DNA from 3 places in the Bradyrhizobium sp. USDA 3262 genome. Region 2 is predicted to be linked to each of the others. Evidence: riboswitches for the same ligand, from Rfam matches in the RefSeq annotation. Region 2 holds a riboswitch; each other region holds the start of a gene.

Evidence for each region. A riboswitch is a leader RNA that binds a small molecule or an ion and turns the genes downstream of it on or off. The one in region 2 is predicted to bind cobalamin.
Region 1: linked by a shared signal. The riboswitch ahead of ACVWYP_RS20180 (DUF1636 family protein) and the one ahead of ACVWYP_RS13330 (ribonucleoside-diphosphate reductase subunit alpha) in region 2 are both predicted to bind cobalamin.
Region 3: linked by a shared signal. The riboswitch ahead of metE (5-methyltetrahydropteroyltriglutamate--homocysteine S-methyltransferase) and the one ahead of ACVWYP_RS13330 (ribonucleoside-diphosphate reductase subunit alpha) in region 2 are both predicted to bind cobalamin.

Annotation. Positions count from the first base shown of each region.
Region 1 covers NZ_JBSSCT010000001.1:4,419,828-4,423,100, reverse strand. Annotated here, with positions in the region: gene cobN (cobaltochelatase subunit CobN) at 1-313, opposite strand, end outside; gene cobW (cobalamin biosynthesis protein CobW) at 313-1,347, opposite strand; gene ACVWYP_RS20180 (DUF1636 family protein) at 1,344-1,718, opposite strand; cobalamin riboswitch at 1,813-2,027, opposite strand; gene cobO (cob(I)yrinic acid a,c-diamide adenosyltransferase) at 2,064-2,717, shown strand; gene ACVWYP_RS20170 (cobyric acid synthase) at 2,729-3,273, shown strand, end outside.
Region 2 covers NZ_JBSSCT010000001.1:2,854,648-2,857,920, reverse strand. Annotated here, with positions in the region: gene ACVWYP_RS13335 (ribonucleotide-diphosphate reductase subunit beta) at 1-118, opposite strand, end outside; gene ACVWYP_RS13330 (ribonucleoside-diphosphate reductase subunit alpha) at 109-1,938, opposite strand; cobalamin riboswitch at 2,150-2,365, opposite strand; gene ACVWYP_RS13325 (hypothetical protein) at 2,767-3,273, opposite strand, start outside.
Region 3 covers NZ_JBSSCT010000001.1:3,372,501-3,375,773, forward strand. Annotated here, with positions in the region: cobalamin riboswitch at 813-1,015, shown strand; gene metE (5-methyltetrahydropteroyltriglutamate--homocysteine S-methyltransferase) at 1,118-3,273, shown strand, end outside.

The DNA of each region.
Region 1 (3,273 bases), 1.6 Mb from region 2:
TCGCCAGCCGATGCACCGCGGCCAGCCCGTACGACCAATAGGGCTCGCCGCCGATCAGCCGCACCAGAATGCCGCGGGCGTGCGAGAGCGTCCGCTCGATATAGGTATCCACCGACAGCGGATGGCGCAGCTCCGCGAGATTGCCGAGCCGCAGCGACGGCAACGCAGCGCGGCCGCGCCGCCAGCCGGCCGCGAAGGCAGCAAGATCGCTGTCGGAAAACGACAACACCACGAGATCGGCCGGATCCTGGCCGAGGTCCCTTGGCGTCGCGGTCTCCTCAAGGCCGCGGCTCTCGCGGAAGACGACGTGCATCAGACACCAAGCCGTGCCCTGATCGCGGCTTCGTCGATGTCGGCATGTTCGCCGATCACGACGAGCTTCGACTGCCGCACCCGTGCGCCCCAGGGCATGTCGAACTGATGCCGCACCCGCTCGCCGACCGATTGCACCAGCAGCCGCATCGGCTTGCCTTCGACCGCGATGTAGCCCTTGGCGCGCAGCACGTTCTGCTCGCGCGCCAGTCCCTTGATCGAGGCGATCAGCGCGTCGACATCCGAAACCTCCGGAAGATCGATCACGACGGAATTGAAATCGTCGTGCTCGTGTTCCTCCTCGCCATCGTGATGCGACGGCCGCGACGCGAGATCGTTTTCCGCCGCCGCCTCGAGCCCGAGGATCACGCGCACGTCGATCGTGCCGTCGACGACGGGCAGCATCGGCACCTCGCGCGGCATCTCGGCCGCGATCACCTCTTTTGCTGCCTTGATCCCCTCCGCCCCGGCGAGATCCGCCTTGGTCAGCAGCACGAGATCGGCACAGGCGATCTGGTCCTCGAACACTTCCGACAGCGGCGTCTCGTGGTCGAGATTCTCATCGGCCGCGCGCTGCGCATCCACCGCGGCCGGATCAGGCGCGAAACGGCCGGCGGCGACAGCCTCGGCGTCGGCGAGCGCGATCACGCCGTCGACCGTGATCCGCGAGCGAATCTCCGGCCAGTCGAACGCTTTCAGCAGCGGCTTCGGCAGCGCGAGCCCGGAGGTTTCGATCACGATGTGATCGGGCTTCACGTTCCGCGCCAGCAACTGCTCCATCGCCGGGATGAAATCGTCGGCGACCGTGCAGCAGATGCAGCCATTGGCGAGCTCGACGATGTTCTCGGCCGGACAATTGGCGTCGGCGCACGACTTCAGGATGTCGCCGTCGACGCCTTCGCTGCCGAATTCGTTGACCAGCACCGCGAGCTTCTTGCCGTTGGCATTGCGGATCAGATGCTGGATCAGCGTCGTCTTGCCGGAGCCGAGAAAGCCGGTCACGACGGTGACCGGAATTTTGGCGAGCGTGGTCATTCTGCGGCCTCCGGCACGACGGGAAGAGGTGGAATGCGGGCGAGCGATTGCTTGCGGAAGATTTCCGGACGGCTGCGCCACGGCACGATGCCGTCAGGCGCCGCCGCATAGGCCGACGCACCGGCGATCACATCCGCGGCATTGTCAGCGGACAGTCGGCCGTAGACATAGGACCATCGCCCCGGCGCGCTGAGCGCGACCGAGCAACCCTGGCTGCAGGCCGACAGGCATGCAACGGGAACCAGATTGACGTCATCGGGCACGCCGGCCTCGACGAGCGCGGCATGCAGGCGCGCACCGGGCGCGAGCTCACCTTCCGCCGGCGTCTGGCCGGCGCGGCAAGTGATGCAGACATGAAGTGTAACGCTCATCGCCCTTCCTGGATTGACAGCGGGAAGCGATGAGGCACACGAACCGATTTTGGACAGGTTCGTTCCCCGTCGCGGAACACCCCGTCCGCCGGTTTCACAACATGCTGCGTTGGCAGGTCTCCCGGCTTGCGGAGCAGGTTTTACCCTTCGATGCCCACCTTCCCGACTCCGTATGGAATCAGTGGCTTGGGCATCTCTCCGGTCACGGTCGCGGGGGCGGCTGCGCTTCGGGCGAACCTTGCGGTCATCGCCCTATCGCATTCCCTCTTCGCCTGTCGTAGGACAGGAACCAACGCGGGCCCACCATTCGTCCAAGCCTCGCACTTGTCAAGCCGAAGGAACGTGATGACTTCAGATGGAAACGACGCTGCGGACGGCGCCGTCGGCACCGATTCTTCGCTAGATGCGCGCCATGCGGACAAGATGGCGAAAAAGAAGGCCGCCCGCGACCGCATCATGGCGACCAAGAGCGGCAAAAAGGGCCTGATCATCGTTCATACCGGCGCCGGCAAAGGAAAATCGTCCTCCGCGTTCGGCATGATCGTGCGCTGTGTGGCGCACGGCTTTCCCTGCGCCGTGGTGCAGTTCATCAAGGGCGCCTGGGATACCGGCGAGCGCCGCCTGCTCACCGGGCATTTCGGCGATCTCTGTCAATTCCACGCCATGGGCGAAGGCTTTACCTGGGAGACGCAGGATCGCGCCCGCGACATCGCGGCAGCGCAAGCCGGCTGGGAAAAGGCCAAGCAGCTGATCGCAGACCCGAGCCTGCGCATGGTCGTGCTCGACGAGATCAACATCGCGCTACGCTACGATTACCTCGCGATCGCCGACGTCGTCGACTTCCTGACCACGTCGAAGCCGCCGATGACCCATGTCGTGCTCACCGGGCGCAATGCCAAGGAGGAATTGATCGAGATTGCCGACCTCGTCACCGAGATGACGCTGGTGAAGCATCCGTTCCGCTCCGGCATCAAGGCCCAGCCGGGCGTCGAGTTCTGACAGACAGCACCATGGCGCGCGCATTGATGATCCAGGGAGCCGGCTCGGACGTGGGCAAATCGCTCATCGTCGCTGGCCTCGCACGCGCGGCCAGACGGCGCGGCCTGCGCGTGCTGCCGTTCAAGCCGCAGAACATGTCGAACAACGCCGCCGTGACCGTCGACGGCGGCGAGATCGGACGTGCGCAGGCGTTGCAGGCGCTCGCCGCCGGCGTCGAGCCGCACACCGACATGAACCCCGTGCTGCTCAAGCCCGAGACCGATGTCGGCGCCCAGATCATCGTGCACGGCAAACGGATCGCCACCGCACGCGCGCGCGAATATGCCGGCATGAAGCCGTCGCTGATGGGCGCGGTGCTGGAGAGTTTTGCACGCCTGAAGGCGCGCGCCGATCTGGTGCTGGTCGAGGGCGCCGGCAGCCCCGCCGAGGTCAACTTACGCAAGGCCGACATCGCCAATATGGGCTTTGCGCGCCGGGCTGACATACCGGTGGTGCTGGTCGGCGACATCGACCGCGGCGGCGTGATCGCGCAGCTTGTCGGCATCAAGACGGTGAT
Region 2 (3,273 bases):
ACTCGTAAGCCCAGGCGTAGCGATCGACGTCATAGCTGCCGGTCGAGTCGAGGAGGCCGACGCACCGTTTGCCGATCAGTGTGCGCGGATCGACGGATGAGAGATCGATCACTGACATGCGAGGCACTCCTCATAGTCAGTGTGCCGCTGCGGCTGCGGCGGCGCCGCGTTGTCGCCGTCAGCGATGTTGCCGGCGAACGCCGCGCGCGAGATCGATTTTGAACGGCAGTAGTAGAGGCTCTTCACCCCGCGCTTCCATGCCGTCCAATGCAGCATGTGAAGGTCCCACTTATCGACGTCGGCCGGCAGATAGAGGTTAATCGACTGGCTCTGGCAAATGAACGCGGCGCGGTCGGCGGCAAGCTCGACGATCCAGCGCTGGTCGATTTCGAAGGCGGTGCGAAAGACCGCTTTTTCGTGTTCCGACAGGGTGTCGAGATGGGCGACTGAACCCTCGTGCGCGATGATCGACTGCCAGGTCGCCGAAGTATCTGCGCCCTTGGCGGCCAGCAGCTTGGCGAGATGCGGATTACGCACCGAGATGGCACCGGACAAGGTCTTATGGGTGTAGATGTTGGCCGGGATCGGCTCGACGCAAGCGCTAGTCCCGCCGCAGATGATGCTGATCGAGGCGGTTGGCGCGATCGCGATCTTATGGCTGAAGCGCGCCATCACACCGCGTTCCAGTGCATCCGGGCACGGCCCACGCTCGCGCGCGAGCGTCACGGATGCCGCGTCGGCATCGCGACGGATTTTCCGGAACATGTTCAGATTGAACGACTTGGCCACGACACTTTCCATCGGAATGCCCTTGGCCTGCAGGAACGAATGGAAGCCCATGACGCCGAGGCCGACGGAGCGCTCACGCAAGGCGGCGTAGCGGGCACGCTTCATGCCGTCCGGCGCCACCGTGATGAAGTGGGTCAGCACGTTGTCGAGGAAGCGCATGACGTCCTCGATGAAGCCTGGCTTCTCATTCCACTGATCCCAGGTCTCGAGGTTGAGCGACGACAGGCAGCACACCGCGGTGCGCTCCTCGCCGCGATGATCGATGCCGGTCGGCAGGGTAATTTCGCTGCACAGGTTGGAGGTAGAGACCTTGAGGCCGAGCTCGCGCTGGTGCTTGGGGAGCGACCGGTTCACGGTGTCAATAAACAACAAGTAAGGCTCGCCGGTCTGCAGCCGGTTCTCCAGGATGCGTTGCCACAGTTGGCGGGCGTCGATCTCGCGGATGACATCGTTGGTCCTCGGGCTGCGCAGAGCGAACGCGGTGCCGGCGCCCACGGCACGCATGAACGCGTCGGTAACGTTGATCCCGTGGTGCAGGTTGAGACTCTTGCGGTTGAAGTCGCCGGACGCCTTGCGAATCTCGAGGAACTCCTCGATCTCGGGATGGTGGATATCGAGATAGACCGCCGCAGAGCCGCGCCGCAACGAGCCCTGGCTGATCGCCAATGTCAGGCCGTCCATGACGTGGATGAACGGGATGATACCCGAGGTAACGCCGCCCTTCACCTTCTCGCCGATCGAGCGAACGTTGCCCCAGTAGGTGCCGATGCCGCCGCCGTTAGAGGCAAGCCAGACATTCTCGTTCCAGGTGCCGACGATGCCTTCGAGCGAGTCCGACACCGAGTTAAGGAAGCATGAGATCGGCAGACCGCGCGTGGTGCCGCCGTTGGACAGCACCGGTGTGGCCGGCATGAACCACAGCCGAGACATCGCATCATAGAGACGTTGGGCATGCGCAACATCATCCGCGAAGGCGCAAGACACCCGCGCGAACATGTCCTGGAGCAATTCGCCGGCGAGCAGGTAACGGTCGGTCACCGTCAGCTTGCCGAACGGCGTCAACAGGTCGTCGCGCGTCCGATCGAGCTTGAGATCGGCCCGCCTTGGCGATGGAGCAAGGGGGCGCGGCAGCGGAGCCGGCGATGGCAAGACAAGACCCGACTCAGGCGGGGTAGGCCTTGCCTGCGCTGGGCGCGGCTGCACATGCGGCGGCTCAATGAGATGACCCTGCTGATCGAAATTGTAAGACGGCGACATCGGCAACCCCGCGATGTTGGGCGCGGGCCGGCGCGGACGACTTGCGAGGAATCCGGGCAAATGTCCCCGGCTGCAAGCGACCCACCGGGACACCCCGCCCGAGGACTTTCATTCGGTCGCGGCAGGTCTCCTGGCTCGCGGGTCACTGCGGCCATCGGCCTTCCCGGCGCTGTGTCGCGCCAGTGACCATGATGACAACCGCTCGCCGCTTACAGTTGCGGGGGCAGCCCCGGAGTTGCCGTTTTGGCGCACCGGGTTCCCTCTTAGCTTCCACCCTACAAGATGTGGGGAACGGAAGACCGTGACTGACTATAGATAGGTCTACGCGCCGGGATTCGTCAATTGGAGAGATCAAGATTTAGAAGGCAAAAACATACCGACCGCCCGGACCACTCTATCGCCGCTGTCACTTCTTGCTGCAGAGATGCCTTGGGCTGCCTTTCAGTTTCCGTTAAGCTTGCGCATAGTCGAGGAAATTCTGACCCACGTGTCGCATTGATGCGATCTATGAAACCGCGCGTCAGCAGAGAGGGAATTCGGCAAGGCGCTCTCCGATCTGAATCGCAGCGCTCGCCGCGACAAATGGCATCTGGACGAATCGTTATCCATCGTCGGCGAACAACATTGGCCCTGGCGCGCCTTCGACCAGAATGGCCTTGTTTTTCGACGTCTTGATCCAGCGCCGAAGAGACTCGCGCGCTGCACAGTGGTCCTTAACTGTCAGGGCTCCAGCGCAACGTGCAAGCCCTCGTTGCTTTCAACATGAACGTAACGGGGTCCAATCGGCCGTCCCCTGCCGCTGGCGACGGTGACAACGTCTTCCAGAGGCGTGGCCCGCGCATCCGCCTCTGGGCGAGACAAGATCAGATCCGCATGCAACAGCCCTTCTGATTCGAGGCCGGTCGCATCCACGCCAAGGGCCGCCAAGCTGGCCAAACAACTTTCAAACTCTTCAGCATCGCGAAAGCGACGCTGGATAAACGTCGCGCCGGTAAGACGTTCTGTCACAAGACCACGCTTTGCAAACGCTTCGGCCAACGATTCAAATGGGAACATTCGTAGCACAAAGGAGATGATCCATGGTTGCTTCTCTGTCGCATCGAGAATCTCGCTGAACGTCTTCTCGGTAACGTAGCCGATGCATCCGGTTGACATGATAACATCCACGGAGCGGAGAATGCGCGCGCTATCCGTCGATAGCGCCTCCTTTTCAAGGTCAGCGACGAT
Region 3 (3,273 bases), 520 kb from region 2:
AACGCGGAGCCGCCCTTCAGCGGCGGGCGATTTGGAATCGATGTTAAGGAACTTCACGGATCAAGCAGGGGACGAGACGTGGCATTCTCCGCTCGCGCAACGTTAGGGGCCGTCGTCTACCTGCTCGTCATTGCAGTCAACATTCAAGGAGCTGCGCTTCCACGCAGCCGTGTCGACCGGCAAGAGGGAAGCCTCAGGTCTTGCTAGCTTCGGCTCGAACTACTCAACACTTCCGAGAGCATCTGTCTGACGGGGCGGCTCATAAAAGGCCTTGCCATCCAGCCGAACAGACCGACAGTAAAGACGGCAGCAGCAAAGACGCCGAGGGCGCTCCAAACAGCCATTTTCATTGCGAGGGTCTCTTTTGGTTGTGGTGATTCAATATGCTTGCTTTGGCCAGTATCACCAAAACGTCGGCGTGACGCCTACCAGGATTGGCTGGTCGCACATCGACACGTCCGCTGAGCACGCTGCTGGATTAAGCGAATACCTCTTGCGCGTATTCGCCACTGATCCATGGTTATTAATGGAGAAGGGAGGGCGCATCGAAGCGTGCTCGATGAATCGTTCAAAAGCCGGGCCGCATGACAAGCGTCTTGCGCGGCGCCGTGAGCTTCTTCGTGCTGGGCGCATTCGTCTCGTGCACAGATCTGACCCGCCGCCCGACGCCAATGCGTCTCCGAGATGGTCATTCCGATATCCTATGACTGGAGATGGCTTCTACGTCGCGATCAAGCGTGGCCTCGGAGGAGCATTCGCGTAAGAGAGGTCGCAGCACCAATTTGAGAGGTTGACGGCCGAGTTCTCTTGCCGATAATCCAAGTCGTCGAGGTTCTCCGGTTTCCGTTTGATCCGGAGCTAAGAGGGAAGCCGGTGCCAATGCCGGCGCTGCCCCCGCAACTGTGAGCGGTGAGCCACTGTCCAACAAAGTCACTGAAGCCCGCGCGGCTTCGGGAAGGCCGGACGGCGGCAATGACCCGCGAGCCAGGAGACCTGCCCCGACAAAATATTCATCCACGGGCGGGGTGTCCCGGTGGTGCGCCAAGCAGCCGTCGCTCGGGCGACTTCTCCTGCCTGCGTCCGCCATGGCCTTTGCCCCCAACATGGGGTTAGCGCTATGTCTCTTCTCTCCCTTCCGGTTGCCACGCTCGGAACGCCGCGCATCGGTCCAAGACGCGAGCTCAAAGTCGCACTCGAAGGCTATTGGGCCGGAAGAATTAGTGAACAGCAGTTGCTTGAGGACGCAGCCGGCCTACGTGCCGCGAACTGGGCGCGCCAGAAGTCCCTCGGTGTCACCGTGATTCCGTCGAACGACTTCTCGTTGTACGATCAGGTGCTCGACACCAGTGTCATGGTCGGCGCCATCCCGGAAGTCTACGCCTCGAAAGCCGAGCCCGTTTCCCTCAAGACGTATTTCGCCATGGCACGCGGTTCACAATACGACGGCCGGGGTGCGAGTTGCGGCCACGGATCTCGCGGCGATGGCGCACCCGCGCAGGAGATGACCAAGTGGTTCGACACCAACTACCATTACATGGTCCCGGAATTTCATCGCGGACAGACTTTCAGGCTGTCCTCTCGCAAGCCTATCGACGAGTATGAGGAAGCCAAGGCCCTTGGCTTTCAGACTCGCCCTGTCCTGATCGGCCCGGTCACATTCCTAAAGCTAGGCAAGAGTGCTGATCCTGCGTTCCAGCCACTGTCACTCCTGGATGACCTGATACAGGTCTATATCGAGGTTCTGCAGGAATTGGCCAAACGCGGGGCAAATTGGGTTCAGTTCGACGAGCCCTGCTTGGTTCTTGATCTGGATGAGGAATCAAGACAATCCTTGCTACATGCCTATGACCGGCTCGCCAAGGAAGGGCCGGCCATCAAGATCATGGTCGCCAGCTATTTCGGTGGCCTCGGCGACAATCTTCCCACCGCCTTGCGCCTACCTGTCGCCGGGCTGCACGTCGACCTGGTTCGGGCGCCAGCGTTATTGGACCAGATCATTACCGCCAAGCGAAGTGATCTCGTCGTGTCACTCGGCGCGATAGACGGCCGCAATGTGTGGCGGACGAATTTGTCGGCACTGCGCCAACGGCTCGATCCCGCTATCGCGAAGCTGGGCAAAGATCGCATACAAATCGCTCCATCCTGTTCGCTGCTTCACGTGCCGGTCGATGTTGAACTCGAGACGGAGCTCGCTTCAGACATCAAGGGTTGGCTAGCATTCTCCGTTCAGAAGATTCGCGAGCTTGCGACCTTGGCGCGCGCTCTTGCAGGCGATCAGGATGTTGCTGGCGCTCTTGCGCAGTCGGAGCGCGTCACCACCGATCGTGGGACTTCGCCAAAGATCCGAGATGCCGATGTCGCCATCCGGATGAGAGCGATCAACCAGGCCACGCGCCGGCGCGCCAGTCCATTTGCCAGCCGTGCCGAGATCCAGCGCAAGCGCTTCAAACTACCGGCGTTTCCGACAACGACGATCGGATCGTTTCCGCAGACTGCAGAGGTTCGTAATGCCCGCGCAGCGCACGCGCGAGGCACGATGAACGACGGACAATACGACGAGTTCCTCAAGGAAGAGACTGCGCGTGCCGTACGTTGGCAGGAGGACATTGGCCTCGACGTGCTTGTGCACGGCGAGTTTGAGCGCAATGACATGGTGCAGTACTTCGGCGAACAACTCGCCGGCTTCGCATTTACCAAAAATGGCTGGGTACAATCCTATGGCTCGCGCTGTGTCCGGCCGCCGATCTTGTTTGGCGATGTCTCACGGCCGAAGCCGATCACCGTGGGGTGGTGGCGGTACGCGCAATCGCTAACCAAGAAGCCGATGAAGGCGATGTTGACCGGACCAGTGACGATCTTGAACTGGTCGTTTGTTCGCGATGATATTCCCCGAGCCGAGGTCTGTCGTCAAATTGCGCTCGCGATCCGAGACGAAGTCGGCGATCTCGAAAATGCTGGTGCAGCCATGATCCAGATCGACGAGGCTGCGCTGCGCGAAGGATTGCCGCCGCGCCGATCGGAGTGGACGGCTTATCTCGAGTGGGCCGGGGATTGCTTCCGCATCTGCTCATCGGGCGTCGCCGATCAAACCCAGATCCATACCCACATGTGCTACTCGGAATTCAACGACATCATCGATGCGATTGCTGCAATGGACGCGGATGTCATCTCGATCGAGACTTCGCGGTCGAAAATGGAGCTGCTCGACGCGTTTCGGAACTACAAATATCCAAATCAAATCGGGCCGGGTGTGTACGATATCCATTCTCCGCG